One region of the Kitasatospora sp. NPDC059599 genome, then DNA from elsewhere that is predicted to be linked to it. Evidence: predicted binding sites of a transcription regulator. Region 1 holds the regulator's gene; the other holds the start of a gene.
The links. The regulator HspR, encoded in region 1, represses chaperone genes until heat shock. The targets are predictions, from matches to a motif close to TTGAGNNNNNNNNNCTCAA.
Positions count from the first base shown of each region.

Region 2: lon (endopeptidase La) is a predicted target of HspR. The motif match lies at 3,615-3,633, and genes of this name have one in related genera.

Region 1 is NZ_JBHWCL010000106.1:7,714-25,061, forward strand. Features, by position in the region: gene dnaK (molecular chaperone DnaK) at 1-551, shown strand, start outside; gene grpE (nucleotide exchange factor GrpE) at 548-1,165, shown strand; gene dnaJ (molecular chaperone DnaJ) at 1,312-2,475, shown strand; gene ACFV04_RS30025 (heat shock protein transcriptional repressor HspR) at 2,492-3,013, shown strand; gene ACFV04_RS30030 (hypothetical protein) at 3,195-4,184, shown strand; gene ACFV04_RS30035 (hypothetical protein) at 4,262-4,420, opposite strand; gene ACFV04_RS30040 (hypothetical protein) at 4,753-5,370, shown strand; gene ACFV04_RS30045 (LuxR C-terminal-related transcriptional regulator) at 5,378-6,349, opposite strand; gene ACFV04_RS30050 (LuxR family transcriptional regulator) at 6,342-7,322, opposite strand; gene ACFV04_RS30055 (LuxR C-terminal-related transcriptional regulator) at 7,315-8,247, opposite strand; gene ACFV04_RS30060 (LuxR C-terminal-related transcriptional regulator) at 8,237-9,190, opposite strand; gene ACFV04_RS30065 (TDT family transporter) at 9,968-11,080, opposite strand; gene ACFV04_RS30070 (LysR family transcriptional regulator) at 11,152-12,087, shown strand; gene clpB (ATP-dependent chaperone ClpB) at 12,192-14,798, shown strand; gene ACFV04_RS30080 (helix-turn-helix transcriptional regulator) at 14,860-15,144, opposite strand; gene ACFV04_RS30085 (YbjN domain-containing protein) at 15,521-16,078, shown strand; partial or broken gene ACFV04_RS30090 (aminotransferase class I/II-fold pyridoxal phosphate-dependent enzyme) at 16,198-16,692, shown strand; gene ACFV04_RS30095 (pyridoxal phosphate-dependent aminotransferase) at 17,237-17,348, shown strand, end outside.
Region 2 is NZ_JBHWCL010000201.1:1,494-15,009, reverse strand. Features, by position in the region: gene ACFV04_RS40180 (sensor histidine kinase) at 116-1,303, opposite strand; gene ACFV04_RS40175 (response regulator transcription factor) at 1,399-2,136, opposite strand; gene ACFV04_RS40170 (rhomboid-like protein) at 2,698-3,477, shown strand; gene lon (endopeptidase La) at 3,656-6,046, shown strand; gene ACFV04_RS40160 (GtrA family protein) at 6,095-6,673, shown strand; gene ACFV04_RS40155 (ROK family protein) at 6,691-7,905, shown strand; gene ACFV04_RS40150 (ABC transporter permease) at 7,985-9,031, opposite strand; gene ACFV04_RS40145 (MarR family winged helix-turn-helix transcriptional regulator) at 9,157-9,606, shown strand; gene ACFV04_RS40140 (MDR family MFS transporter) at 9,852-11,405, shown strand; gene ACFV04_RS40135 (hypothetical protein) at 11,542-11,793, opposite strand; gene ACFV04_RS40130 (inorganic phosphate transporter) at 11,820-12,998, opposite strand; gene ACFV04_RS40125 (NlpC/P60 family protein) at 13,332-13,516, shown strand, end outside.

The DNA.
Region 1 (17,348 bases):
TGCCGCCGGCGCCGCGCGGCCTGCCGCAGATCGAGGTCACCTTCGACATCGACGCCAACGGCATCATGCACGTGGCCGCGAAGGACCTCGGCACCGGCAAGGAGCAGAAGATGACCGTCACCGGCGGCTCCTCGCTGCCGAAGGACGAGGTCGACCGCATGCGCCGCGAGGCCGAGCAGTACGCGGAGGACGACCACAAGCGCCGCGAGGCCGTCGAGACCCGCAACTCCGCCGAGCAGCTCGTCTACTCGACCGAGAAGTTCATCGCCGACAACGCCGACAAGCTCCCCGGCGACGTCAAGACCGAGGTCGAGACCGCCATCGGCGAGCTCAAGGAGGCCCTGAAGGGCGAGGACATCGCGAAGATCCGCGAAGCCTCGGAGAAGGTCTCCACCACCGCGCAGAAGCTCGGCCAGGCGCTGTACGCCAACGCCGACGCCACCGCCGGTGCCGCCGGGGCCGCCGACTCCGCCCAGGCCAAGGCCGACGACGACGTCGTCGACGCCGAGATCGTGGACGACGAGAAGCCCAAGGGCGGTGCGTCGGCATGACGGACAAGCCGCAGGGCGGAAAGCCCGGCGACGACTCCGCCGCCGAAGAGGCCGTGATCAAGGCCGCCGAGGAAGCCGCGTCGGCCGGTGCCGCCGAGGGTTCCCCGGAGGAGCTCGCCACCGCCAAGCGCGAGCTGGCCGAGCGCACCGCGGACCTGCAGCGCCTGCAGGCCGAGTACCAGAACTACCGCAAGCGGGTCGAGCGCGACCGGCTGACGGTCCGCGAGATCGCGGTCTCCAACATCCTGGAGTCCCTGATCCCCGTCCTGGACGACATCGGCCGCGCCCGCGAGCACGGCGAGGTCACCGGCGGCTTCAAGTCCGTCGCCGAGTCCCTGGAGACGGTCGTCGCCAAGCTGGGCCTGCAGCAGTTCGGCAAGGAGGGCGAGCCCTTCGACCCGACCATGCACGAGGCGCTGATGCACAGCTACTCCTCGGACGTCACCGAGGACACCTGCGTGCAGGTCCTCCAGCCCGGCTACCGCATCGGCGAGCGGATCATCCGCCCGGCGATGGTCGCCGTCGCGGAGCCCCAGCCGGGCACCCAACCGGCCGCCGACACCGACGCGAAGTCGGGCGACGCGGACAAGTCCGACGGTGGCTCGGACAGCTGACACCCTGTGACAGCCGAAAACCAGTGCGCTGCGGAGTCGTACGCCGGCCAGTACGGCGGCCGGCTCCGCAGCGCTCTGTCGACAGCCGCGTCCCCGCGCGCTGTTGACAGCCCAGTGACGATGGACATCGGGAGGTGGCTCAAGCCGTGAGCGGTAAGGACTACGTGGAGAAGGACTACTACAAAGTCCTGGGCGTGCCCAAGGACGCCACCGCCACCGAGATCAAGAAGACCTACCGCAAGCTCGCGCGCGAGTTCCACCCCGACGCCAACAAGGGTGACGCCAAGGCCGAGGAGCGGTTCAAGGACATCTCCGAGGCGTACGACGTCCTCTCCGACGAGAAGCGCCGCAAGGAGTACGACGAGGCCCGCAGCCTCTTCGCCAACGGCGGTTTCCGGGCCGGCGGCGGCCCCGGCGGCGCCGGCAACTACAGCTTCGACTTCGGCGACCTCTTCAGCGGCAACCAGGGCGGCGGCGGCAGCAGCGGCGGACTCGGCGACGTCTTCGGCGGCCTCTTCAACCGCGGCGGCCCCCGACAGGCCCAGCCCCGGCGCGGCGCCGACGTCGAGACCGAGGTGACGCTCTCCTTCGAGGAAGCCGTCGACGGCGCGACCGTCCCGCTGCGGATGACCAGCCAGGCGCCCTGCCGCACCTGCAACGGCACCGGCGCCAAGTCCGGCACCACCCCCCGGGTCTGTCCCACCTGCGTCGGCGCGGGCACCGTCAGCCGCGGCCAGGGCGCCTTCGCGCTCTCCGAGCCGTGCAAGGACTGCCGCGGCCGGGGCATGATCGTCGACGACCCGTGCACCGACTGCCACGGCAGCGGCCGGGCCAGCTCCGCCCGCACCATGCAGGTCCGCATCCCGGCCGGCGTCCAGGCCGACCAGCGCATCCGGCTCAAGGGCAAGGGCGCCCAGGGCGAACGCGGCGGACAGCCCGGCGACCTCTACGTCACCGTGCACGTCGACCCGCACCCGGTCTTCGGCCGCAAGGGCGACAACCTCACCGTCACCGTCCCCGTCACCTTCCCCGAGGCCACCCTCGGCGCCACCATCGAGGTACCCACCCTCGGCGGCCCCGGCGTGAAGCTCAAACTCCCCCCGGGCAGCGCCAACGGCCTCACCATGCGCGCCCGCGGCAAGGGCGCCACCCGCAAGGACGGCACCCGCGGCGACCTCCTCGTCACCGTCGAGGTCGTGGTGCCCCAGCACGTCAGCGGCGACGCGCTGAACGCCCTGGAGCAGTACCGCGAGGCCACCGCCTCCGACGATCCGCGAGCAGCCCTCTTCCGGGCGGCGAAGGGAGCGTGACGACCAGATGTCCCCGATGAATCCGATCAACCACGACGGCCCGATCGGCCCCGGCATCGGCGAAGGCCTGCCCGGCGACGGCACCCGCCGCACCCGCCGGGCCCCCTCGGCCCCGCCGGCGTACGTCCTCACCGAGGACACCCCGGTCTACGTCATCTCCGTGGCCGCCGAACTGTCCGGCCTGCACCCGCAGACCCTCCGCCAGTACGACCGCCTCGGCCTGGTCTGCCCCGACCGCACCGCCGGCCGCGGCCGCCGCTACTCCGCCCGCGACATCCAGCAACTGCGCGAGGTCCAGCGGCTCTCCCAGGACGAAGGCATCAACCTGGCGGGCATCAAGCGGATCATCGAGCTGGAGAACCAGGTCACCGCCCTCCAGTCCCGCATCGCCGAACTGGTCGACTCCCTGGAGGGCGCCGCCACCGCCCTCCAGCAGCGCGAGGCCGCCGTCCACGCCTCCTACCGCCGCGACCTCGTCCCCTACCAGCCGCCCACCCCGCACTCCAGCGCCCTCGTCGTCTGGCGCCCCAAGCGCTGACCCGGCCCACGGACACCGCCGCCGGCCCCCTCCTGTTCGGGGGGTGCCGGCGGCTCGGTCTTGGTGAGAGAGTGCGGTCACATTCCCTCTCCGGAGGACGCACAGGATCTGGCATGCTGAACTCGATTCAGCGTCAGTGCTGACAGGACGCAGGTATCACGGCAACGGCAGGGAGTCGCGGATGAGTGAACGAGAGCAGCCCCTTGCCGCTGGCTTGACCGTCGTCTCGGCAGAAGCACGAGAGCTGTATCTGACCGTCATCCGGGGAGACGGCAGGCTGCCGTTGGGATCCAATGTCGATCGAAATGGTTCCGCGCGCGACGAGCTGGTGCGGATTGGCCTTCTCGTACCCGACAGCGATGATCCGACCATTTTCATAGCCGCCGACCCCACGCAGCTCTCGACCAGCCTCAGTCATTCATGGCAGCGCCAGGCATTGGAACTCCTGTCGCGCGCGGTATCCCTCCCCTCCGAACTGCAGGAACTCGCACGGGAATTCCATACCCCGAAGCACCGCGGAGGGTCGATCGAGTACGTGCAGGGGAAGGCGCTTATTCGTCAGCGGCTGGAACAGTTCAGGGACTCCGGTCTGGAGGAGGCCCTGGCGCTCCAGCCGGGCGGTCCCCGGCAACCGGACCTTCTCGCCGGGATGATCGAACAGGACCTGGAAACGCTCCGCAGCGGCACGCAGATGCGGACCATCTACCATGCCAGCACTCGATACCATCAGCCGACCAGGGACTACGTGGCCACGCTCGCCCGGGCCGGCGGCCAGTACCGAACCCTTGACGAGCCCTATACGCGGCTCATAGTGATGAATCGACGCGTCGCCGTGATCCCGATCGCCGACGACATGAGCCTCGCGGCGTTCATATATGACCCGGCAGTCGTCAACTACCTCGCCGAAGAGGTGTTCGAGCGGTGCTGGAGCCGGGCCCTGGAATTCGAGGGCGCCCGCACGGTGCCGCAGCAAGTGGTGTCACGCCTGCGTCAGACCATCATCGACCAGATGCTCGAAGGCACCAATCACCGGGTCATCGCAAGGCGCCTGGGGATCAGCGAGCGAACGCTTGCAAGACACATAGCCGAAATGCGAGACGACTATAAAGTCGACTCGCTGTTCCAGCTCGGCTACGTCCTCGGCCGAAAGGCGCACGAATCCACCGACTGATCGACGTGCCCATTCGCGCGACAGGTCGACGGGATATTCAAAACCCCGACAGGGGACGGACGTTCACACGGCCGAGTTCACTGCCAAGAGATATCGTCCGCAACGGTCACGGCGGCCCGGGTGTCGATCGCGCCGTGCGAGTCGACAGCATCCGCGAGAGAGCCGGCGCCGAGCACAGCCGCGGCAACGGCCAACGAAAGTACGACCTTGCAGACAAACCGGCGCATGTCGGTCACGCCCCCACTCTCTCTGTCGAGAATCTCCACTAGAAGCGTCGAACAGGATAACGGCTCACCCAGTAACGCGCGAGGGGGAGGTTGTCACCCCCGGGTTACGGGCTGTGCGTCATCTCCCTGCCAGGCATCCAGATGACACTGGCCAACCCTGGACGCGGCGCTGCCCTGCGATGGACGATCAGTTCGCTCCCAATGGTCCGGCAAGACACCACACCTTGCCAATGTACCGTCAAATACTAAGTGCTTCACCAGCAGCACCACCCCACAGAGCAGCCCACATCCAACGCATCGCCGACGCTCACTCTCCCGGTCGGCCTTTCCCCGGAGTCGACATGACCGAGCCCTACCTGCGTCACCACGACAGCCAGGCCCCCGAGGGCCGGCGTGCACGTGTGTTCCTGGCCGCGCCGCTGATGCGGCTGACCGGCCCGGCCGACAGTGTGGTGACGCTCGCCAGCCGGACGCGGCTGACGACGCTCCGCACCACCCTGCTCCGCAGCGGTGCCGCCGTGTACAGCGCGCACCACAGTGACGCCTGGACCATCTCCGGCCGCGCGCCGGAGCCCCGTGTTCCGTCCGACTTCCGCGCCCTGCAGTCCGCGGACCTCGTGTTCGCCTACGTGGGAGCGCCGCTCTCGGCCGGCGTGAGTCTGGAGCTGGGCTGGGCGTCTGCGCTGCGGAAGCCGATCGTCCTCCTGGTCGACGAGGCCATCACCCACAACCCGCTGATCGCCACCATCGAGCAGGTCGCCCCCGTCCTGCCGCTCGTCTTCGACGACACCTGGTCGCAGGAGGCCCTCAACCACACGGTGGAGACCGCGCTGGACTGGGCCGGCATGGCCCTCTCCCTGCGCGAGGGCTTCTGGACCGCCCCCGGCGAGCAGTTCACCGTCCCCCGGCAGCAGCCCCCGGTCCCCGGCTACTGGCCGACCGGCGCCGCCACCGGCTGAGCAGAGCTCACCCACCGGACTCCCCCGTCCGGGCTCCCCGCATCTGCCAGCCCAGTTGGAACAGCGTCTCCGCGTCGTACTGCTCACGCAGCCGGGCGATGTGACCGGCCACCGTCCGCTCGCTCAGCCCCATCCGACTGGCGATCGCCCGCTGCGTGAGGCCCCGGGCCAGCAGACGGCCCACCTGCTCGTGAACGGTCGGCTCGATCGAACCAGACGCCAGGGAAGCCCAGTTGACGCCCTCGGCCTCCTTCCAGTGCAGTTCGAAGTCGCGAACCAGGAAGTCGACCACGGCCGGGTCCTCGATGACCGCCGCGCTGGCGTGGTCCGATGCGGTGGGCACCACGGCGACGGCGCGGTCGAAGATCATCACGCGGGAGAACGAGAACGGCGTCACCCGGAGGTGGCAGCCGAGCTCAGTGAGCCGGGCAGCCAGTCGGACTGTCGGGGCGTCGAGCCGGGCCCCGGACTCGTACAGACTGCGGATCGAGCCGCCCATCGCCAGGAAGCGGCGGACGTGGTCCACGGTGTCGTCGGCGGCGTCCGCCGGGCGGGCCCCGCCCGGGTGGGCGGCGAGCGCCTCGTGGCGGAGTTCCTCGGTCAGCTGGGCGATCTGGTGCCGGATGTTCTCCATGCCCTCGATGATCCGGGTGCTCCCGGAGCCGCCGGGGCGTCGGGGCGCCGAGTCGTAGGCGGCGGTGAGGTCGCCGAACAGGTCCGGCAGTTCCTCGGCCCGCATGAACAGGCGGGTACCGGCCGAGCGCAGGTCGGTGCCTATCCGGGCTGTCACCGAACGCGGGTCGACCGCGCTGAACGAGCCGTCGGAGACGTAGGGCTTGAGCAGGCCCAGGTCCAGCAGTGCTCGGACCGACCCCTCGTCCTCCGCCGCGATGTCGGCGATCCGGATGCGGCCGCCCTCTCCGAGCACCGCACGGTACAGCTCCCGGGCGGCGGCGTCGGGCAGGTCGGGCTCAGACATCGCGCTCACCCCTCATCTGCCAGCCCAGTTGGAACAGCGTCTCCGCGTCGTACTGCTCACGCAGCCGGGCGATGTGACCGGCCACCGTGCGCTCGCTCAGGCCGAGGCGGGTGGCGACGGCGCGCTGGGTGCGGCCGCGGGCGAGCAGGCGGGCCACCTGCTCGTGGGCCGTCGACGCGGCGGAACCGTCGGCGAGAGCGGACCAGTTGACGCCTTCGGCCTGCTGCCAGAGCTGTTCGAAGGTGTCGACGACGAAGGCCACCATCGCCGGGTCGTCGACCACGGCGGCACTGGTGTAGTCGGCGGCGGCGGGGATGACGGCGACGGTGCGGTCGAAGACCAGGAAGCGTTGGAAGGGCACGTCGACGAGCCGGGTGGTGCAGCCGAGTCGGGTGACCTCGGCGGCGAACCGGACGGTTGCCGGGTCGAGTTTGGCCGAGGACTCGTACAGGGTCCGCACGGTTCCACCGCGTTCGTGGACACGGCGAGCACGGTCGAGGGAGTCGGGCAGCAGCTCGGCAGGGCGGGGACCGCCGGGCTGGGCGGTCATGGTCTCGGTGGGGAACTCCTGTGCCAGCTGCTCCAGTTCGTGCCGGATGTCCTCCTTCGCAGTGAGGTAACGCGCGCCGGTCGCCGCGCGCCGCCGCTTCGGGGTCGCGTCGTAGGCGCGGGTGAGTTCGCCCAGCAGGTCGGGAAGCCGCTCGGCCTCGGTGAGCAGGCGGGCGCTCTGCAGTCGGATCGCGGTGCCGATCCGCTCGGTGGCACCCCTGGGGTCGACGGCGCTGTAGGCGGCGTCCTGCAACTGCGGTACCAGAAGCCCGAGTTCCACCAGCCGTCGGAGCGCGGGGCCGTCGTCCGGGCCGACCTCGGCGGCGCGGACGCGGCCGCCCTCGCGGAGGACGGCGAGGTAGAGGGCGCGGGCGGCGGGGTCCGGGAGGGCGGCGGAGAGCAGCGTGGAGGTGGTGTCAGTCACGGCGTTCTCCGCGCAGGCGCCAGCCGAGGTGGAAGAGGGTGCGGGCGCCGTGGCGGTCGCGCAGCCGGGAGATGTGGGCGGCGACGGTGCGTTCGCTGAGGCCGAGGCGGGTGGCGACGGCACGCTGGGTGAGGCCGCGGGCGAGCAGCCGGCCGACCCGGACGGTGGTGGGGTGCGGGGGGTCGAGGTGGTGGTCGGCGGGGGTGGCGCGGGCCCAGTCGCGTTCGAAGTGGGCGACGAGGTGGGCCACGACGGCGGGGTCGGTGAGGACGGTGGCGCGGCTGCGGTCCTCGGCGGCGGGGATGACGGCGGCCTTGCGGTCGAAGACGAGCAGCCGTTCGTACGGTTCGGCGAGCAGTCGGACCCGGGCGCCCTGCCGGGTGCGGAGGGCGACCTGGCGCTGGACGGTGTGGTCGACGAGGGCGGCGGGCTGGTAGAGGGTGCGCAGGCTGCATCCGCGGCGGAGCAGGGAGAGGTCCTGGGCGAGGGCCATCCGGAGGCCGTCGACCGGGCGGGGGCCGGGTTGGGCGGCGAGGACTTCCTCCTGGCACTCCGAGACGAGTTCGGAGATGTGCTGGCGGATGTCGGCGTTGCCGTCGAGGTGGACGGCGTCGCCGTCCGGTCCGTGCGGGCGGCGCACGGCGTCGTAGGCGAGGGCGAGCGGGGCGAGGGCGTCGGGGAGCCGTTCGGCGTGCTGGAGCAGGCGGGTGGCGCGGGTGCGCAGTTCGGAGCCGAGGCGGTCGCCGAGGGCGCGCGGGCTGGCGGCGGTCCAGCCGGTGGGTGTGGTGGTGAGGAGGCCGCGGGCGACGAGGGCGGCGAAGGCGGGGCGGTCGGCGGGGGCGAGGTGTTCGGGGCACAGTCGGCCGCCGCCGCGGACGACGGCGAGGTAGAGGGCGCGTTCGGCCTGGCCGGGTTCATCGGTCATCGCGTGCTCCTCTCATGAGCCAGCCGAGCTGGAAGAGGGTCTGGGCGCCGTGGCGGTCGCGCAGCCGGGAGATGTGGGCGGCGACGGTGCGTTCGCTGAGGCCGAGGCGGGTGGCGACGGCACGCTGGGTGAGGCCGCGGGCGAGCAGCCGGCCGACGCGGTCGGGGATGGTGCGGGTGGGGCCCTGGCCGAGGGCAGCGGCGGCTTCGGCGGTGTCGGCGCGGGCCCAGTCGCGTTCGAAGGTGCCGATCAGGAAGGTGATGGTGGCCGGGTCGCTGATGAAGGCGGCGGTGCTGTTGTCGTCGCTGGCGGAGATCACGGCGACGGTGCGGTCGAAGACGATGAGCCGCTGGAAGGGTTCGTCGAGGACGCGGATGAGGGAGCCGTGCCGGGTGACTTCCTCGGCGTAGGCGAGGGCGGGCGGTTCGGCGAGGGCGACCGGCTGGTAGATGGTGCGCAGCGAGCAGCCGCGCTGGAGGAGCTGGACGTCCTGGAGGAGGGCGACCTGCAGGGTGTCGGCGGGGCGGTGGCCGGGTTGGGCGGTGAGGACCTCGGAGCGGCAGTCGGAGACCAGTTGGGAGATCCGCTGGCGGATGTGGACGTGTCCTTCGACGTGGACGGCGCCGCCGGCCCGACCGGAGGGCCGGGGCATGGCGTCGTAGGCGCGGGTGAGGCCGTCGAGGGCGCCGGGGAGGTTCTCGGCGCGGACCAGCAGCCGGGTGGCTTCGCTGCGGAGTTCGGAGCCGAGGCGGTCGCTGACGGAGCGCGGGCTGACGGCGGTGTAGCAGCGGTCCATCGGGTTGACCATCAGCAGGCCGATGTCGATGAGCTGCTGGAGGGCGGCCCGGTCGGTGTCGGTGACGCCGGCGCAGGGGATGCGGCCGCCTGCGGCGATGATCGCCAGGTACAGCTGTCGGGCGGCCTCGTCGGGTTCCTCGCCCACGGGTCCTGCCTGGTGCGGTGCGACCGCCCGTTCCGCCGTCACGTCGCACTCTCCCTGCCGGACGCCTCTCCCCTGGTGCTGCCCGCGTTCTGTGCGGGCCGCGCTCCCCCGCCGCACGAGCCGTGGGTGCCGGTTGCCGGGCGGGCTCACGGTACCGGGTGGCCGGTACGGCGTGATCATGCGGTTCGGCGGTCGCGGGACCGCTGGGACGGCGGGCCCCCGGGCCCGGGTGCCGTCGCACACCGGGACGTCCGGGGGCCGCCGTCTGCACGCCAATGCCACGGCGCTTCCGTCGAGGCGGAGCAGCAACGCCTCGACGGCTCCGGTCCCGGGGGCCATCACCACACATGGCTCCCGGCCGGCGCTCTTCCCCCCCGTTCCACCGGCGCGGGAATGGTGCGCCGACGGTCAGTTCCGAAGAGCAAGTCGCCACCTTCGGGCTGCGGTTGCCCGGGCGACTTGGCGTGTCTCCACCCTCACAGTGTGACGGCCGGTGAACAAGTGCAGCCCGAGTGCATGTTCGCGCAATTGCAGTTACCTGCACCGATGGGCGGGGCCGGGGTCTCGTGCGGCGGCGCGGATTCCGGTAAAGGCCGAGGCCAGCGGGGGGTGGTCGCGCCGCCCGGCGGTACCGCCGGTTGGCTGTGCACGGTCATTTCACGGGTGCGCGTTCCTGCAACGGCGGCATGGTCCTGAGCTGCACGTCTACGCGCGGTGACAATCCGCCTCCCGGACGCGCCCCCGGGACGCCCGCGGCGGCCCCCGCCCGCCCCCGGGTCAGCGCGCCAGCAGCCGCCCGCGCGCCAGGCCCGCCGCGGTACCGCCCGCCGCGAGCGCCCAGGCGACCGCCAGTAGCAGGAACAGCCCGGCGGCCAGCGCGGTGAAGCCCCCGAAGCCGGTGTGCCGGGAGAGCGCGGAGGCGCCGGTGACGCAGGTGCCGATCGGGAAGGTGTACGCCCACCAGGTCATCGCGAAGGGCATCCCGGCCCGGCGGGCGCGCAGGTTGGCGGCGAGCGCGACGGCCAGCCACAGCACGGCGACGCCCATCACCGCGACGCCGTACAGCTCGGCGAGGTCGAGCATGGCGGGTGCCAGCGCGGGCAGCACCGGGCGGGCGGCGTCGGCCAGCTGGTGGACGGCGGTGACGGACTGGCCGAGCGGGCCGAGCACCAGGAACAGCGAGGGGGTGAGCACCAGGGCGGGCAGCTTGCTGTGGAACAGCCCGGTGAAGACCACCGGCAGCAGCACCAGGGTGGCCGACAGCCCGATCCCGAACAGTGCGCAGCAGGCGTACAGCATGGCCTGCCGGGCCGTCCCGGCCGGCAGGTGCGGGACCAGCGCCGGGCCGCAGGCGGAGGCGACCAGCGGGGCGACCACCGGCAGCAGCCAGGTGGGGTTGGCCTCCAGGGCGGAGAGCCGGTGCCGGGTGATCATCAGGTACGGGATGCCGCCGGCGACGGCCAGCGCGTACAGGGTGCCGACGCCCCACAGCACGGCGTCCACGGCGACCGCCGGGCCGGTGCCGATGACCCGGGAGCCGAGCAGGAGGGTCCCGAGGCCGACCGCGAGCAGCGCCATCGGCGGGCAGCCGTAGAAGACGGCGACGGCCGGCTGCTCCAGCAGGTGGGCGCGGGCGGCCCCGCGGTGACGGGTGAGGTGGACCAGCCGGGCCGTGCCCAGCACCAGCAGGGCGGCCAGGCCGAGCGCCCACATCACCTCGCCGAAGCCGATCAGCCCGGGCAGCCGGACGGGCAGGGCGGCGGCGCCGTTGCCGATGATCGCGGTGCCCATCACGGCGGCGTACCAGTTGGGGCCGAGCTGGGAGAGGTCGTACCGGGAGCGGCGGGCGGCGGGGCGGGTGAGGGGGCGGGATTCGGCCAAGGTGGACATGCTTCCCACCATCGACCCGAAGGGCGGCCGCCGGTAGCGCCGAGGATCCTATGGGGACATAGCCTGGATCTATGGCCCTCTCTCCGCGTGTCCCCGAACTCGGCGCCCTGGAACTGCTGCTCGCCGTGGCCCGGCTGGGCAGCGTCGGACGGGCGGCGGCCGAGCTGGGCGTCAGCCAGCCGACCGCCAGCGCCCGGATCAAGGGCATGGAGCGGCAGATCGGCGTCCCGCTGCTGGACCGCTCGCCCCGGGGCAGCCGGCCGACCGAGGCGGGCCGGCTGGTGGTGGAGTGGGCCCGGCACGTGGTGGAGGCCGCACAGGCGCTGGACGCCGGGATCGACGCGCTGCGCGAGCGCCGGGACGCCAAGCTGCGGGTGGTGGCCAGCCTGACGGTCGCCGAGTACCTGATGCCGGGCTGGCTGCTGGGGCTCTCCGAGGCCAGTCCGGGCACCGCGGTGACGCTGCGGACCGCCAACTCGGCGGAGGTCGCCGGGCACGTCCTGGCCGGGCACGCCGACCTCGGCTTCGTCGAGGGCCCGGCCACCCCGCCCGGGCTGGCCGGCGCGGTGGTGGCCGCCGACCGGCTGGTGGTCGTGGTGGCGCCCGGCCACCCGTGGGCGCGCCGCCGCACCCCGCTGACCGGGCCGGAACTGGCGGCCACCCCTCTGGTGCTGCGCGAGCCCGGCTCGGGCACCCGGGAGGTGCTGGAGACGGCGCTGCGGCCGTTCGGGGGCGCCGCGCAACCGCGCCTCGAACTGGCCTCGTCCACCGCGCTGAAGGCGGCGGCGATGACCGGGGCCGGGCCGGTCTGCCTGAGCGAGCTGGCGGTGGTGGAGGAGCTGGCGACCCGGCGGCTGGTCGAGGTGCCGCTGACGGAGGACCTGGACCTGCGGCGGCCGCTGCGGGCGGTGTGGCCCGCCGGGCAGCGGCCGGGTGGGCCCGCCCGGGAGCTGCTGGTGCTGACCCGGCGGCCCGCCCCCAGGCGTTCAGCCGGAAGTCGCCCCTGAGTCCGGAAGGATTGAGCCCGAGAAAAGGTTGAGCGGAGTAGACTCAACTTATTGCATGCTGCGGATGGCAGCAGCGAAGGACGACGAGGGAGGACCCCCCAGCAGTGGACGCCAGCAAGTTCACCACCAAGACGCAGGACGCCCTGTCCGCCGCGATCCGGCAGGCGGGCGCGTCCGGCAACCCGGACGTCAAGCCGGTGCACATCCTGATCGCCCTGCTGGAGCAGCCCGAGGGCATCGCCCGGCCCCTGCTGGAGGCGGTCGGGGCGAACACCGCCCGGATCGACGCCGAGGCCCGCCGCCAGTCGGCCGGGCTGCCCAGCGCGATGGGCTCGACGGTCGCCGCGCCCCAGCTCGCCCGGGACACCCTGGCGGTGCTCACCGAGGCCGGCAAGCGCGCGGACGACCTGGACGACCAGTACGTCTCCACCGAGCACCTGATGGTCGGCCTGGCCGCCGAGGGCGGTCCGGTCGCCGAGCTGCTGGTGCAGCAGGGCGCCACGCCCAAGGCGCTGCTCGCCGCGTTCAAGGACGTCCGCGGCAGCGGCCGGGTCACCTCACCGGACCCGGAGGGCACCTACAAGGCGCTGGAGAAGTACGGCACCGACCTCACCCAGGCCGCCCGCGACGGCAAGCTCGACCCGGTGATCGGCCGGGACCAGGAGATCCGCCGGGTCGTCCAGGTGCTCTCCCGCCGGACCAAGAACAACCCGGTGCTGATCGGCGAGCCCGGCGTCGGCAAGACCGCCGTGGTCGAGGGCCTGGCCCAGCGCATCGTGGCCGGCGACGTACCGGAGTCGCTGCGCGGCAAGCGGCTGGTCGCACTGGACCTCGGCGCGATGGTCGCGGGCGCCAAGTTCCGCGGCGAGTTCGAGGAACGGCTGAAGGCCGTCCTGAACGACATCAAGGCCTCCGACGGCCGGGTCGTCACCTTCATCGACGAGCTGCACACCATGGTCGGCGCGGGCGCCGGCGGCGACTCCGCGATGGACGCGGGCAACATGCTCAAGCCGATGCTGGCCCGCGGCGAGCTGCGGATGGTCGGCGCGACCACGCTCGACGAGTACCGCGAGCGGATCGAGAAGGACCCGGCCCTGGAACGGCGCTTCCAGCAGGTACTGGTGGGCGAGCCCAGCGTGGAGGACTCGATCGCCATCCTGCGCGGCCTCAAGGGCCGGTACGAGGCGCACCACAAGGTGCAGATCTCGGACGCCGCCCTGGTCGCCGCGGCCACCCTGTCCAACCGCTACATCACCTCGCGCTTCCTGCCCGACAAGGCGATCGACCTGGTCGACGAGGCGGCCTCCCGGCTGCGGATGGAGATCGACTCCTCCCCGGTCGAGATCGACGAACTCCAGCGCGCCGTGGACCGGTTGCGGATGGAGGAGCTGGCCCTGGAGAAGGAGTCGGACCCGGCCTCGGTCGACCGGCTGGCCCGGCTGCGGCGCGACCTCGCCGACAGGAACGAGCAGTTGAGCGTGCTCACGGCGCGCTGGGAGCAGGAGAAGAAGAGCCTCAACCGGGTCGGCGAGCTCAAGGAACGGCTCGACGACCTGCACGGCGCCCTCGAACGCGCCCAGCGCGACGGCGACTTCGAGCGTGCGTCCAAGCTGATGTACGCCGAGATCCCGGCCGCCGAGACGGAGCTCACCGACGCCCAGGAGCGCGCGGCGGGCCAGGACGCCTCCGAGTCGATGGTCAAGGAGGAGGTCGGTCCGGACGACGTGGCCGACGTGGTCGCCTCCTGGACGGGCATCCCGGCCGGCCGTCTGCTGGAGGGCGAGAGCGCCAAACTCCTGCGCATGGAGGAGGAGTTGGGCAAGCGCCTGATCGGCCAGGCGGAGGCCGTGCGGGCCGTCTCGGACGCGGTGCGCCGCACCCGCTCCGGCATCGCCGACCCGGACCGCCCGACCGGCTCCTTCCTCTTCCTCGGCCCGACCGGCGTCGGCAAGACCGAACTCGCCAAGGCCCTGGCCGACTTCCTGTTCGACGACGAGCGGGCGATGGTCCGGATCGACATGAGCGAGTACGGCGAGAAGCACTCGGTGTCCCGCCTGGTCGGCGCCCCGCCCGGGTACGTCGGCTACGAGGAGGGCGGCCAGCTCACCGAGGCGGTCCGCCGCCGCCCGTACAGCGTCGTCCTGCTGGACGAGGTGGAGAAGGCGCACCCGGAGGTCTTCGACGTCCTGCTCCAGGTGCTGGACGACGGGCGGCTCACCGACGGCCAGGGCCGCACGGTCGACTTCCGCAACGCCATCCTGATCCTCACCTCCAACCTGGGCAGCCAGTACCTGGTCGACCCGAACATCCCGGAGGACGGGAAGAAGGCGCTGGTCCTGGAGTCCGTCCGGTCCGCGTTCAAGCCGGAGTTCCTCAACCGGCTGGACGACATCGTCGTCTTCGACCCGCTGGGCACCGGCGAGCTGAGCCGGATCGTCGACCTGCAGATCGCCCGCCTCGGCGAGCGGCTGAACGAGCGGCGGCTCACCCTGGACGTCTCCGGGGCCGCCCGCGACTGGCTGGCGCTCACCGGCTACGACCCGGCGTACGGCGCCCGCCCGCTGCGCCGGCTGGTGCAGTCCGCGATCGGCGACCAGCTGGCCCGGGCGATCCTGTCCGGCGCGGTGCACGACGGGGACACCGTCCTGGTCGAGCTGGACGAGGACGGCGACCGCCTGACCGTCCGCGGCCGGGGGCCGCTGGAGAAGTAGTGCCGCACGCGGGCCGTTCCCGACCACCCGGAGTGGTCGGGAACGGCCCCCGCCGTCACGCTCAGTCGGCCGCACCCCTGCGCTGCCGCCGCCTCGACCGGTCCCGCCAGCTGCGTGCCAACCGGTGCAGCTCGGCCACCTGGGCCTCCGGCAGGTTCCAGGTCTGGGTCAGCAGCCGCAGCGTCGAGACCCGCGGGCAGGACACGCCCCGCTCCAGGTCGCGGATCGACCGCACGCTCAACCCCGTCGCGTCACCCAGCCGCTCCTGCGTCATCCCCCGGTCCAGCCGGATGGTCCGCAGCAACGCCCCGAGCGATGCACCCTCCCCCGTCACCGTTCCGTCCATGTTTGCTCCCCCCTCAACTCAGAACATCTCAACTTGCCCGTACAGGACGGACTTTGCATGAAGTGAGTTCCGTCGCACGCTAACCGCATCCGGCCCGCACGGCAGCCGAACCCGCGCGCCGGGCGCGTGACGTGGCTCACTCAAGCCCGCCCGTGCGGCCCGCACCACGGTCCTGCACCCACCCCGGACACCCTCCGTCACCGGCGTCCGCCCGAGCCCCTCCGGACACCCCCGGACGGCCCCGGACGGCCCCGGGAGGAAGATCGGCGCGCCCCCGGCTGCCCCTGTGAGCGAGGGCCCGGATGAGGCAGGATGGGAGGTGGAAAGGGCGGCCTCTCATTGCCGGCCACCACGTGCACTGAGGAAGAGGACCCCCATGAGCATCGACCCGTCGTCCATCCCGTCCTTCGGCGCGCCCCAGGGCGGCCAGCCCGGCGGCCAGGGCGGGGGGCCGGCCGGCCCGCCGCCGATCATCGTCCCGGACCAGAGCCTGGTCACCCAGCTCCTCGACCAGATGCAGCTCAAGCACGTCGTGGACGAGGAGGGCGACCTCACCGCCCCCTGGGAGGGCTTCCGCGTCTACTACATGTTCCGCGGCGAGCAGAAGGAGCTCTTCGCGGTCCGCGCCTTCTACGACCGCGCCTACCCGCTGGAGAAGAAGGGCGAGATCCTCGACCTGATCGACGAGTGGAACCGCGAGACCCTCTGGCCCAAGGTCTACACCCACACCCACGAGGACGGCGTGGTCCGCCTGATCGGCGAGGCCCAGATGATCGTCGGCACCGGCGTCAACCTGGACTACTTCGTGACCACCACCGCCAACTGGACCCAGGCCGCGGTCGGCTTCGAGCAGTGGATCGTCGAGCGCCTGGGCCTGCAGAACGAGATCGAGGGCGAGGACGGCGAGGCCCCCGAGGGCACCGACGAGGCCTGATCCCGCCCCGGCACCGTCCGGCCACGCCCCGGCACGGCCCGACACCGTCCGGCACGGCCCGCCGCCGCGCTCACGCCGGTGGCGGGCCGTTCTTGTCCCCGGCCCCCGGCTGTCCCGGGATGGGCGCGACGATCTCCGTCGAGATGTCCGCCCTGGCCAGCGCCACCGGATCGATCAACCTCGGCCAGGGCTTCCCCGACACCGACGGGCCCGAGGAGATCCGCGAGGCCGCCGTCCGGGCCCTGCGCGAGGGCCGCGGCAACCAGTACCCGCCCGGCCCAGGCATCCCCGAACTGCGTACCGCCGTCGCCGAGCACCAGCAGCGCTTCCACGGCCTCACGTACGACCCGGACACCGAGGTCCTGGTCACCGCCGGCGCCACCGAGGCCATCGCCGCCGCCCTGCTCGCCCTGCTGGAGCCCGGCGACGAGGTGATCGCCCTCGAACCCTTCTACGACTCCTACGCCGCCTGCATCGCCATGGCCGGCGCCGTCCGTATCCCGCTCACCCTCCGGGCCCCGGACTTCCGCCCCGACCTCGACGAACTGCGCGCCCTGATCACCCCGCGCACCCGCCCGCTGCTGATCAACACCCCGCACAACCCCACCGGAAGCCGGCGCCTCCGTACCGCGCACTCCAGGGCATCTGATATTCCATCAGGACCACATGACGGCACACCGACTGGGCATCCTCCCAAGAAAGGAAGCACTGCTCGGCATCATCGCCGCGAATCACGAGGGGGGCTCTACATGAACCACGGGAGCAAGCGAGCGGGAGGGTGGTTGTTCCTGGCCTGCACCTTGCTGGTGCTGGCCGTCGGAGCCATCGGAACCGCAGTGGCACTGCACACGGTCCTGACCACGCTACTGCTGACGGCGGCAGCGGCCTGCCTGATCGCAGTCGGCGTTCGACTCCTGGGCCGAACGGGCAAGGCCGGCTGAGTCGATTACCGACCAGCCTACCGGCGGTGATTTCTGCGGTGCCGGGTACTTCAGGACCCACTGCCGCTCAGGGGTTGCAGCCGGGGCACAGGCTTCTGCGCCCCGGCTGCTCTTGCGTACACCGGCCACCTCAGTTCGAAGCGCACCAAGCAGGGTTGTCCCCGGCCCCCGGCTGTCCCAGGATGGGCGCGACGACGACGCGTGAGGAGCCTTTCGCATGGGAACCAGGCCGCTGCTGAACCGCCGACTGACCGGGATGGGCACGACGATCTTCGCCGAGATGTCCGCCCTGGCCACCGCCACCGGATCGATCAACCTCGGCCAGGGAT
Region 2 (13,516 bases), on a different contig from region 1:
CTGACCTGCAGTTTGGCTGAAAAAGTGCGTTAGAAAGCCGTATCTGAGGGGAACCGATCGGCCCCAAACAGGGCTATTACCCGGATGAAACCGGACAAACCCCTACGGAAATCCTCTAACGATCTTCGTATGCGTCTGTGTCGGATCTGTGACAAATGTCCCGGCCGTCGTCCTGGCGCGGCCCCGGCAGGCGGACCTCGATCCGGCAGCCGCTCGGCGACTCGGCGACCGCGATCCGTCCGCCGTGCAGGTCCACCGCCCAGCGGGCGATGGCCAGGCCCAGGCCGGTGCCGCCGTCCGCGCCCGGTCCGGCCGCGGTCGCGGTGCCGCTGCGGCTGAACCGCTCGAAGACCCGGGTGCGGTCGGCCGGGGGGATGCCCGGGCCCTCGTCCTGGACCTCCAGCAGCAGTCCGCCGCCCCCGCCGTCGGGCCGCGCGCGCACCGTCACGGTGCCGCCGGGCGGGGAGTGCTTGCAGGCGTTGTCGACCAGGTTCGCGACCACCTGGTGGAGGCGCTCGGGGTCCGCCACGCCGGTCAGGCCGGCCGGACTGACCTCCAGGGCCAGCCGGACGTCCCCGCGCCGGGAGAAGGCCCCGCCGGCCGTCGCGCCGTCCACGGTGACCCCGCGCAGCACGCCGTCCAGGAACTCGCGCACCTCGAAGGGGCGGGCGTCCAGGTCGACCACGCCGTCGTCGATCTTGGAGAGGTCGAGCAGGTGGGTGACCAGGCGGCCGAGCCGCTCGGTCTGCTCCAGGGCCGCTCCCAGGGTCGCCGGGTTGGGCTGGACGACGCCGTCGACCACGTTCTCCAGGACGGCGCGCAGCGCGGCGATCGGCGTGCGCAGCTCGTGCGAGACGTTGGCGACCAGCTCGCGGCGGTGCTGGTCGGCGGCCTCCAGGTCGGCGGCCATGCCGTTGAAGGCGGCCGCCAGCTCGCCGATCTCGTCGCGCGAGTTCACCTCGACCCGGCGGCTGTAGTCGCCGGAGGCCATCGCGCGGGCGGCAGCCGTCATCTCGCGCAGGGGGGCGGTCAGCCCGTGCGCGAGGAACTGCATGAAGAGCAGTGAGGCGATCATGGAGAAGACCATGATGATCCGGATCTGGGTCTCGGACCGGATCGCCACGACCACCATCCCGGTGGCCAGGAACACGGAGACGATCACCAGCAGGGCGAGTTTGCCCTTGATCGAGCGGACCGGGTCGAGCGGCCGGATGTCGGCCCAGACCCGGCGGGCGGCACGGACGGCCAGCGTCTGCGGCCGCGCGCCGTCGGATTCCCCGTTGCGTTGCTGTGGAAAGGTCATTGGTCCCTGTGGTCCCCGCGTGTGTCCCCCCGCGTGGTGGCACGGCGTCGTTCGGGTCACGGGCCCCCCGGTGGCCCGTCGCCCGAGGCCCGCCGTCAGGAGAGCGGGGCCTCCAGTGCGTACCCGACACCGTGCACGGTGCGGATCCAGCTGGCGCCGATCTTCCGGCGCAGCGCCTTGACGTGGCTGTCCACGGTGCGGGTGCCGGACGCGTCGGTCCAGTCCCAGACCTCGGCCAGCAACTGCTCGCGGGTGAGCACCGCGCGCGGCTGGGCGGCCAGGCAGGCGAGCAGGTCGAACTCGGTCGGCGTCAGGTGGACGTCGCCCGAGGACAGCCGGACCCGGCGCTGCACGTGGTCGATCTCCAGTTCGCCGAAGCGCAGGCTGCCGAGCGCGGGCGTCCGGGCGGCCTGCTGGGCGCGCTCGACGCGGCGCAGCAGCACGTTGACCCGGGCGGCCAGTTCGCGCATCGAGAACGGCTTGGTCATGTAGTCGTCGGCACCCACGCCGAGGCCGACCAGCAGGTCCGTCTCGTCGTCGCGCGCGGTCAGCATCAGTACCGGTACCGGGCGTTGGGCCTGGATCCGGCGGCACACCTCCAGGCCGTCGAAGCCGGGCAGCATGATGTCGAGGACGACCAGGTCGGGCTGCCAGGTGTGGAAGCCGTCGACCGCGCCGGGACCGTCGTGGGCCACGGCGACCTTGAAGCCCTCCGCGCCCAGTCGGGCCGCGATCGACTCGGCGATCGTCGGCTCGTCCTCCACCACCAGCACTCTGCGTTGGCTGCTCACCGCGCCGCCGGTGTTGTGGTTCTCCTGCTGAATTTCTGTCACGGTCACGCCACCGCCCCCAGGGCTGCGGGCCGGCCACCTGTGGGGATGGCGGGGCTCCGCTCGTAGTCTTGTTCCGTCGTGGACTGTGCCGGGTCCGCCGTCCCGTCGCGCGGTCGGGAGGCGAGGACGGATTCGTCGGCCGCCCACTTCTCCCGCGCACACCGCAGCGTACGGACAGCGGATGGTTTCCGGCAGGTGGACCGGACGTTTCCGGCCCGTGGGGCGGCTGTTCGGGCCGCCCGCGGACCCACTGCACGAGTGGGCACGGGCCGATACCTTACCCGGCGAATTTTCACTGCGTAACGGTACGTATGCAGTCGAGTTGACGCCAAGTCGCCGGTCAGAGGCCCTACTGACGCGTCAATCGAAAGAAGGTCTGGACCAATGCCGGGAATCCGGCCGTCCGCTACGTCGACGGTCTTCACCGGCTTTTCCCAGGTGCCTCTCAGAACCTCGACGTACCGTGGCCACGACAACACCCGACCGGGCGGAACCCGCGGTGCGCGTCGGTGCGTTCGCACCGGGTGGGCGCCGTCGGCTGCGGCGTGGAGCGGAGGCGGCATGGCGGGACCGCGGCAGGTCGTCGACGGGCGGACGCCCGCGGGAGCGCCGTACGGCATGCTCCGCCACGGGCTGCGCACCGGTGTCGCGCGGTGGCTGCTGGACCGGGTGCCGACGCCCCGGCGCAACCCCTTCACGCTCGGCTACCTCGCCGTCGTGGGCGCCACCACGACCTTCGCGGGGCTCGCCGATCCGGAACTCGTGCAGCGACTGCGGGAGGCCTCCAGCTCGGACGGGCACAACCTGCTGCAGCACCCCCTGCGGGCCCTGGTCCTGAGTGGTTTCTGGGTGGCCGGCGACGTCTGGGTGCCCTACCTGTGGGGATTCGCCTTCACCCTCGCACCGCTGGAGCGCAGGGTCGGGCCCGCCAGGGCGGCGGCCGTCTTCGCGACCGGCCACGTCGCGGCCACGCTGCTCTCCCAGGGCGTGGTGATCACCGCGGTGGAGGCCGGGCGGATGGCGCCCGAGGCGATGGACCACCTGGACATCGGGGTCAGCTACGGCGTGCTCGCCTGCCTGGGCGCGCTGTGCGGACTCCTGCCCCGGCACGGCCGGCTGCTCGCGCTGGGCGGGGCCGGGCTGATGATCGCCCAGCAGATCGCCTCCGACCGGGACGTGGTCACCGCGGTCGGGCACCCGGCGGCGGTGCTCGCCGGGGTGGCGCTCTGGCGTTGGCTGCGCCATACCGAGCGGCGCCCGCCCCGGCCGCGTCCGGCCGTGGCGGCGGTCGGCGGTGCGGCACCCGCGCGCGGCAGGGCGCGCGTGCGAACCGTGCGCTGAGGGTCTCCCGCGCGCGCCCGGTGATCCTCCGGCGCCCTTTTGACGGCCGGGCCGCGGCCCGCCTGCGGGGTCTCCACGGTCCGATCGTGTTCGCTCACGGCGAACCAAGTCCCGGGAACATCCGGCGCCCGTGAAGCCTTAGTCAGGTCGGCTCAACTTCACTGACTGGGGAGAGATCATGGCATCGACGTCCACACCGCTCACCCTGCCCGTGCTGCCGCTCGACGACGAGGTCGTCCTGCCGGGCATGGTCGTCCCGCTGGACCTCAAGGACACCGAGGTGCGCGCCGCGGTCGAGGCCGCCCGCGCCGCGGCCACCGGCGGCAAGCCGCAGGTGCTGCTGGTCCCGCGGGTGGACGGCTCGTACGCGGCGGCCGGCACGCTGGCCACCGTCGAGCAGGTCGGCCGACTGGCCGACGGGGAGCCGGCCGCACTGGTGCGCGCCGTGCGCCGGCTCCGGATCGGCGTCGGCACCACCGGACCGGGCGCCGCCCTCTGGGTGGAGACCACGCCGTTCCGGGAGTCCTCGGTGGGCACCCCGGTGGCCGGCCGGGCCGCCGAGCTGGTCAAGGAGTACAAGGCGCTCTCCACCCAGTGGCTGCGCCGCCGCGGCGCCTGGCAGATCGTGGACCGGGTCGCCCAGATCGAGGGCGTCGGCGAGCTCGCCGACAACATCGGCTACGCGCCGTTCGTCACCGCCGAGCAGAAGCTCAAGGTGCTGCTGGAGGCCGACCAGGTCGCCCGCCTGGAGTACGCGCTGACCCTGCTGCGCGACCACCTCGCCGAGGAGGAGGTCAACGACACCATCCGCAAGGACGTCGAGGAGGGCGTGGCCAAGCAGCAGAAGGAGTTCCTGCTCCGCCGCCAGCTGGAGGCCGTCCGCAAGGAGCTGGCCGAGCTGAACGGGGACCCGGCCGACGAGGAGGGCGACTACCGGGCCCGGGTCGAGGCCGCCGACCTGCCGGAGGGCGTCCGCGCGGCCGCCCTCAAGGAGGTCGACAAGCTGGAGCGCAGCTCCGACCAGTCGCCCGAGGGCTCGTGGATCCGCACCTGGCTGGACACCGTCCTGGAGCTCCCCTGGAACGAGCGCACCGAGGACGCCTACGACATCGCCGGCGCCCGCGCGGTGCTGGACGGCGACCACGCCGGCCTGGCCGACGTGAAGGATCGCATCGTCGAGTACCTCGCCGTCCGCAAGCGCCGGGCCGACCAGGGCCTCGGACTGGTCGGCGGCCGCCGGGGCGGCGCGGTGCTGGCCCTCGTCGGCCCGCCCGGCGTCGGCAAGACCTCGCTCGGCGAATCGGTGGCCCGCGCGATGGGCCGCAGGTTCGTCCGGGTCGCGCTCGGCGGCGTCCGCGACGAGGCCGAGATCCGCGGCCACCGGCGCACCTACGTCGGCGCGCTGCCCGGCCGGCTGGTGCGGGCGATCAAGGAGGCCGGGTCGATGAACCCGGTCGTCCTGCTCGACGAGATCGACAAGGTCGGCTCCGACTACCGGGGCGACCCGGCCGCCGCCCTGCTGGAGGTGCTGGACCCGGCGCAGAACCACACCTTCCGGGACCACTACCTGGAGGTCGACCTCGACCTCTCCGACGTCGTCTTCCTCGCCACCGCCAACGTGCTGGAGGCCATTCCCGAGCCGCTGCTCGACCGGATGGAGCTGGTCCGGCTGGACGGCTACACCGAGGACGAGAAGGTCGTCATCGCCCGTGACCACCTGCTCCCGCGCCAGCTGGAGAAGGCCGGCCTCGGCGGCGGCCAGGTCGACGTGGACGAGGCCGCGTTGCGTCGGCTGGCCGGGGAGTACACCCGCGAGGCGGGCGTCCGCAACCTGGAGCGCTCGATCGCCCGGGTGCTGCGCAAGGTCGCCGCACAGGCCGAACTGGGCGAGCGCGAGCTGCCCGCCGCGGTCGGTCCGCAGGACCTGCGCGCCCTGATCGGCCGTCCGCACCACGTGCCGGAGTCCGCCCAGGAGCCGGCCGAGCGCCGCACCGCCGTCCCCGGCGTGGCCACCGGCCTCGCCGTGACCGGTGCCGGCGGCGACGTCCTCTACATCGAGGCCTCGCTCGCCGACGCCGAGACCGGCGGCACCGGGCTGACCCTCACCGGGCAGCTGGGCGACGTGATGAAGGAGTCGGCGCACATCGCGCTCTCCTTCCTGCGCTCGCGCGGCGCCGAGCTGGAACTGCCGGTCACCTCGCTGCGTGACCGCGGCGTGCACCTGCACGTCCCGGCCGGAGCCGTCCCCAAGGACGGGCCGAGCGCCGGCATCACCATGACCACGGCGCTGGCCTCGCTGCTCTCCGGCCGCAAGGTGCGCACCGACGTCGCGATGACCGGCGAGGTGTCGCTGACCGGGCGGGTGCTGCCGATCGGCGGGGTGAAGCAGAAGCTGCTCGCCGCCGACCGGGCCGGGGTCACCACGGTGATCATCCCCAAGCGCAACGAGGCCGACCTGGACGACGTCCCGGCCGAGGTGCTGGAGCGGCTCACCGTCCACCCGGTGGCGGACGTCCGCGAGGTGCTGAAGCTGGCGCTGGAGCCGGCCGAGGTGCTGGTCGCCGCCTGAGCAGCGGTCCGAGGGGCCGACGGCATCCCCGCGTGCGAGACTGCGGAGATGCCGTCCCCCACGCAGCGTGCTCTGGCCCGGGTGCCGGACCGGCTGCGCCCCTTCCTGGTGCGCCACCGCCGACTGGTGAAGTTCCTGATGGTCGGGGGCACCTGCTTCGTGCTCACCGTGGTGGTCAACCTCGAACTCAAGTTCACCGTGCTGCAGCACAAGCCGGTGGCCGCGTTGACCGTCGCGACCGTGATCGGCACCGTCGTCTCGTACGTGCTGAACCGCCGCTGGGCCTTCCGGGCCGGCGGCCGGCAGCGTGAGGCCGTGCTGTTCTCCCTGGTCAGCGTGGTGGCGATCGCCGTCAACGACGTGCCGCTGGCGCTCTCCCGGTACGTCCTGGACCTGCGCGAACCGTTCGTCAGCCCCTTCGCCCAGGAGGTCGCGGACTTCGTCAGCGGGATGGTGGTCGGCACCTTCGTCGCGATGCTGTTCCGCTTCTGGGCGATGCAGCGCTGGGTCTTCACCCGGCTCGCCGACCGGCCCGGGTCCGAGCCCGGGGCCGGGCCCGCCCTGGTGCGGACGGTCACCCCGGAACCCGGTTACGCTGCACCCGAGATGCCACGGGATGTGCCGTAAGGGGCGAGGTGAGCCTGATGCGCGAACCGGACGGCGTCCGGACCGGGCCCGCCAGCCAGCAGGGCATGCGCCGGGCCAACCTGGCCCTGGTGCTCACGGTGATCGCCGGCGGGCCGCGCTCGCGCGCCGAGGTGGCCGCCGAGACCGGGCTGACCAGGGCCGCGGTCTCCTCGCTCGCCGAACAGCTGATCGCCGGCGGCCTGGTCGTCGAGGAGGGCCCCGCCGCGCCCAGCGGCAAGGTCGGCCGCCCCGGCACCGCGCTCGGACTCAACCCGCTCGGGCCCGGCGGCCTCGGCGCCGAGATCGGCGTCCGTCACCTGGGCGCCTGCGTGGTCGACCTGCGCGGGGAGGTCCGCGCCTGGCGGCGCCAGGAGATCTCCAACCACGGCCGGACGCCCGCCGCCGTCATGGCCGACCTGGCCCGGCTGCTGCGCGCGGCCGTCGCCGAGTCCGGTCTGAGCCCGGCCGGACTCACCCTGGCCGTGCCCGGGCTGGTCGGCGACTCCGGCGCGGTGCTGCAGCGGGCCGCCAACCTGGGCTGGGAGGACGTCCCGCTGGCCGCCGGGCTGCGTGCGGCGCTGCGGCCGGGCGCGGACGGCCTGGACGAGCTGCCGGTCGAGGCCGACAACGAGGCCAACCTCGGCGGACTGGCCGAGCGCTGGCTGGGCGACGGCGCGGAGGACTTCCTGTACGTCTCCGCCGAGGCCGGGGTCGGTGCGGCGATCGTGGTCGGCGGGCGCCTGCTGCGGGGAGCGCGCGGCCACGCGGGCGAGTTCGGCCACGTGCCGGTCCACCCCGACGGGCCCCGCTGCGCCTGCGGGGCGCGCGGCTGCCTGGAGCAGTACGCGGGCGAGGCGGCGGTGCTGCGGGCGGCCGGCCTGACCGGCGCCCGGGGCGACTGGGTGACGCTGCTCGCCGACCGCGCCGGGGCCGGTGAGGAGCCGGCCCGCGCGGCCCTGGCCGGAGCCGGGTCGGCGCTCGGCATCGCGGCCGCCGGCGCGGTCAACCTGCTGGACCCGGCCGAGGTGGTGCTGGGCGGCGGCTACGCCCGGCTGGCGCCCTGGCTGATCCCCGCGATGCGCGCCGAGCTGACCGCCCGGGTCACCGTCCGGCCGTGGGCCGAGGACCGGCTCACCGTCTCCCGGCTGGGCCGCCGCGGCCCGCTGCTGGGCGCCGCGGTGCGCGTGGTCCGGGGCATCGTCGCCGACCCGGGGCTGCTCGCGGGCGGCTGACCCTCCGCTGCGCGGCCCCGGCCGGGAACGGGCCGAGCCCCCGGCCGTGGGGCCGGGGGCTCGGTGCGCGGGGAGGGGGTCAGACCCCGACTGCGGTGGGCTCGGGCTCGCGCTCCTCGGCGCGGGGACCGCGCAGCACGGCCAGGAAGGCGATGCCGATGCCGACCAACGCCCAGATCACCAGGACCAGGATCGGCATCCCCAGGTTGGTCGAGCCGAAGTAGGCGATCGACTTGGTGGCGCCGGTGCCGGCGCCGTTCGGGATCACCGAGCCGATGGCCCGCCAGAACGGCGGCATCATCGGCGCGGGGTAGACCCCGCCCGCGCTCGGGTTGCCGAGGACGACGAAGACCAGTACCGCGATGCCGATGCCGATGATCCCGAACAGGCACTGCAGCGCCATGGTGAACGCGCCGACCGAGAAGACCACCAGGGCGCCGATCGCGGACAGGGCGAGGATCGAGCCGGGCAGCGCGTCCAGGACCGACCCGGCGATGATCGCGCCGCCGACGCCGGCCGCGACCGAGTAGAGCGCCAGGACGCCCAGGCGGATCAGCAGACGGTGGGCGTTGGCCGGCTTGGAGCCGGCGCTGATGCCGAGGATCGAGGCGACCAGGTAGCCGCCGACGCACCAGCCGATCACCAGGTAGAAGGAGGAGAGGCCGTTGGTGTCGCCCTTGGCGAGCGGCACGACGTCCTGGACCTTGACCGTCCGGCCCTGGGACTGGTCGATCGCGGTGGTGACGGTCTCGGCGGCCTTGGCGGCGGACGGGCCGCGGGCGCCGCCGACCAGCAGGGTGTCCTCGGTGCCGGTCGGGTTCACGACCCAGGCCGCGTAGATCTTCTGGTCCTTGATCTGCGCGGTGGCGGTCTCGGCGTCCGGCGCGGTGACGGCCTTGACGGCGCCGTTCGGGACCGCCTCCAGCGCGCCGATCAGCTTGGGGGCGACCTGCGGCGGGGCGACCACCGCGATGGAGAGGTTGTGCGGGGCGGGCTTGTGCAGCGCGCCGATGTAGGAGGTGATGAAGCCGAGCTGGAGGAGCAGCACTCCGATCACGAGCAGTGCCGCGCGCGGGGTGACCGCGCTCTTCAGTTCGGCGACGAAACCCTGCCCAGGGGCTGCCATCGACATCTCCTTGCGTACCGGGGAAAAACGGATCTTCGGAACCGATACTTCATACCATGAAGTAGTTGGTCCGCGGCAGATCCCGCACCGGGTCCGGGCCGGGGCCGCTGCGCGATACTGACGCGGTGAGCGACGAGGAAGCCCTGGTGGCGGTGGAGCGCGAGGTCGCGCTGATGTTCCGGCGGGGCCGGGCCAGAGTGGCGGAACTCTCACGCCGGGTGCACCCCGGACTGGAGGGCACGGCCTACAGCATGCTCGGCTACATCGAGCAGGCCGGGCGGGTCCGGGTGACCGACGTCGGGGTGCACTTCTCGGTGGGCAAGGCGACGGTGAGCCGGCAGATCCGGGCGCTGGAGGACCTGGGCCTGGTGGCCCGGGAGGCGGACCCGTTGGACCGCCGGGCCGCGCTGGTCTCGCTGACCGAGGACGGGCGCCGGCGCTACCTGGACGCCCGGGACGTACGGATGCGGCGGGTGCGCGAGGTGATGGGCGGCTGGTCGCCGGACGACGTGACCCGCTTCGCGGAGCTGCTGCGCCGCTTCAACGACGTCCTCGGGGAGCCGGCCGCCGAGTGACGGGGGAGCCCCGGGCGGCGTCACCGGCGCCGTCGGTGTGGGTGACGGGCGCTCGTGGTGCGGGCGACCGGTGGCCGTGGTGCGGGTGGCCGGCGGTCGTGGTGCGGGTGGCCGGCGCGGGTGCCGTGCGGGCTTTACCCACCCTTGAAGAAAGTTGCCTAATTCAACCATCTCGTCTTATGGTTGCTTAAGGCAACGAATTTTCATGATGCGCGCATCCCGCCCGCCTGCGCCGAAGGACCCAGATGACCGTGACCACCGAGGCCGCGAGCGGCAGCGCCGCCGCCGTCGACACCCAGCAGATGACCCACCGGCAGGTGATGGAGGCGCTCTCCGGCCTGCTGCTCGGCCTCTTCGTGGCCGTGCTCTCCTCGACCGTCGTCTCCAACGCCCTGCCGCACATCCTGGCCGACCTGCACGGCGGCCAGTCCGCCTACACCTGGGTGATCACCGCGGCCCTGCTCACCCTCACCGCCTCCACCCCGATCTGGGGCAAGCTCTCCGACCTCGCCAGCAAGAAGCTGCTGCTGCAGATCGCGCTGCTGATCTACATCGCGACCTCCGCGCTGGCCGGCCTCTCGCAGAACACCGGTGAGCTGATCGCCTGCCGCGCACTGCAGGGCATCGGCGCCGGCGGTGTCGTCGCGCTCGGCCAGATCTGCCTGGCCGCGATGGTCCCGCCGCGCGAGCGCGGCCGGTACAGCGGCTACTTCGGCGCGGTCTTCGCGCTCGCGACCATCGGCGGCCCGCTGATCGGCGGCGTCATCGTGGACACCTCCTGGCTGGGCTGGCGCTGGTGCTTCTACGTCGGCATCCCGTTCGCCGTGCTCGCGATCGCGGTGGTCCAGCGGACCCTCAAGCTGCCGGTGGTCAAGCGCAAGGCGAGGATCGACTACCTGGGCGCGCTGGTCATCACCGCCTCGGTCAGCCTGCTGATGATCTGGATCACGCTGGCCGGCAAGAACTACGCCTGGCTGTCCTGGCAGACCGCGGCCATGGTCGGCGGCGGCCTGCTGCTGGGCGCGCTGGCCGTCGTGGTCGAGCGCCGCGCCGCCGAGCCGATCATCCCGCCGGACCTCTTCAAGTACCGCACCGTCACTCTGGCCGCCCTCGCCAGCGTGCTGGTCGGCGTCGGCATGTACGGCGCGACCACCTTCCTCAGCCAGTACTTCCAGCTGGCCCGCGCCAAGTCCCCGACCACGGCCGGCCTGATGACCCTGCCGATGATCCTCGGCCTGGCGGTCGCCTCCGCCGTGGCCGGCCGGCTGATCACCAAGTACGGCAGGTGGAAGGCCTACCTGGTCGCCGGCACCGCGCTGCTCACGGTCGGCTTCGGTCTGCTCGGCACCGCCCGGGCCGACACGGACTACGGGCTGCTCTCCCTCTACATGGCGATCACCGGCGTCGGCCTCGGTCTGACCAGCCAGAACCTGGTGCTCGCGGTGCAGAACACGGTGCCCCGGCACGAGCTCGGCGCGGCCAGCTCGGTGGTCACCTTCTTCCGGACCATGGGCGGCGCGATGGGCGTCTCCGCGCTCGGCGCGCTGATGACCGACCGGGTCGGCCGCTACCTGGCGGAGAACCTGACCGCCGCGCACGTCCCGGCCGGGCACGCGGCGGCCGGCGGCGGCATCCCGGACCTGCACAAGCTGCCGGCCCCGATCGTCCCGCTGGTGACCGACGCCTTCGGGCACGGCGTCGGCACCGTCTTCCTGTGGGCCGCGCCCTTCGCCGGGTTGGCCTTCGTCACCGTGCTCTTCATCCGGGAGACGGTCCTGAGGACCACCCAGGAGAGCTGACCGGCCGGCAGGACCGGGGACGCGCGCGACGGGTCGGGACCCGAGGGTCCCGACCGGGCGTACGAGAACGGGCCGGGGAGTGCGAAGGTGCACTCCCCGGCCCGTTGCGTCGGCCCGTTGCGTCGGGCTCCGAGCCCTAGTGGCCGGCGATCAGTGTCAGCCCGTAGCCGACGGCCGCGGCGCAGACCGCGAAGCAGGCGTACGCGCCGGCCAGGGCCAGCTTGCCGCCGCCCTGGGCCGGGGCGCTCCCGGCCTCACGGGCGGCGCTCAGCGAGGCCTCGCGGCGGGACAGGGCCAGGATGCCGAGCGCGAAGACGGCGACCACGGCGACGGTGATGCCGAAGCTGAAACCGGCGGTCTGGGCCAGGGCGGTCCACTTGATGTGCATGGTGAGTGCTCCTCAGCCTGCGGCGCTCAGGCCGCGACCGTGGTCGAGGCGGGGGTGGGGGCGTTCGCGGCGACGGCCGGTGCGACCTCGACCTCGACCGTGGTGACGTCGTTGACGTTGTCCGCGCCGACCGGCTGGCGGCGGGAGATCAGCCACATCGCGCCCGAGCCGGCCACCAGCACGGCGCCGACCAGGGCGACGCCCCAGCTGCCCTGCTCGGCCAGCAGGGCCGCGCCGCCGGAGACCAGCGCGGCGGCCGGCAGGGTCAGGCCCCAGGTGTAGACCATGCGGCGGACCATGCTCCAGCGCAGCTCGCCCTTGGGGCCGCCGAGGCCCGCGCCCATGATGCCGCCGGAGCAGACCTGGGTGGTGGAGAGACCGAAGCCCATGTGCGAGGAGGTCAGGATGACCGTCGCGGCGGCCGACTCGGAGGCGAAGCCCTGCGGCGGCCGGATGTCGGCCAGGCCCTTGCCCATCGAGCGGATGATCCGCCAGCCGCCCATGTAGGTGCCCAGCGCGATCGCGGCACCGGCGGAGACGATCACCCAGGTGGGGGGCAGCGCGCCGTGCGGCAGGGCGCCGACCGAGACCAGGGTCAGGGTGATGATGCCCATCGTCTTCTGGGCGTCGTTGGTGCCGTGCGCGAGCGAGATCAGCGAGGACGAGAAGATCTGGCCGGTCTTGAAGCCCTTCTCGGTGGCCGCGCCGTCGCCCTTGCGGGTGATCGCGTAGGCCAGCTTGGTGGCGCCCCAGGAGGCCAGGCCGGCGACGAACGGGGAGGCGACCGCCGGGATGATGATCTTGGTGATCACGGTGTCGAAGTTGACGCCGTTCATGCCGACGCCGACGATCGTGGCGCCGATCAGGCCGCCGTACAGCGCGTGCGAGGAGCTGGACGGCAGGCCGCGCAGCCAGGTCAGCAGGTTCCAGAGGATCGCTCCGGCCAGTGCGGCGAAGATGATCTCGGGATGGACCCCGGCCTTCTCGTTGACGATGCCGCCGGAGATGGTGGTGGCGACCTTCACGGACAGGAACGCGCCCGCGAAGTTCAGGACGGCCGCGATGGTGACCGCGACCTTCGGACGAAGGGCCCCGGTCGCGATCGCGGTGGCGGCCGCGTTGGCGGTGTCGTGGAACCCGTTGGTGAAGTCGAAGGCCAGCGCCGTGATGATCACAACGGCTACCAGGAACGAGATGTGTTCCATACCCAAACAATCGTCGTAGTTGTCGCACGGACGTTGGTGACGTCGCGACCGTAGGTCGGCTTGGTAAACGGAAGGTGAACTGAGCCGGGAATCGTGGTTCCGATGGTTGACTAGTGGTAACCGTAAGCTTTCGCCGGGGTGACCTCGACCGCACTGAACTGGGCATTGGCGTGGAACGCCCTGGTTCGACCGGGTTTGCTGAGAGCTGTCTCACAGTTCAATCGAGAATTAACCTCCCAGTACGCGTGCGCCCTGTTTCCGGCGAGTAACCCATGGGAGGATCTGCGGGATCCGGGAGACCGGGACAGGGCACTGGGCGGGGAGGACCAACCCATGGGCGGGGCTGGACAGCGTACGGAGACGACAGGCGTACGCCCCTGGGTGCGGGCGGCACTGCGGTGCGGAGCCGTCCTCGCGGCCGCCGCACTCGCCCTGCCGGCCGCCGCCGGCGCCGCCTGGGCCGCACCCGACCCGGGCGCCGGCACCGTCGTCGCGGGCGCCGACCCGCTCGCCGCCGC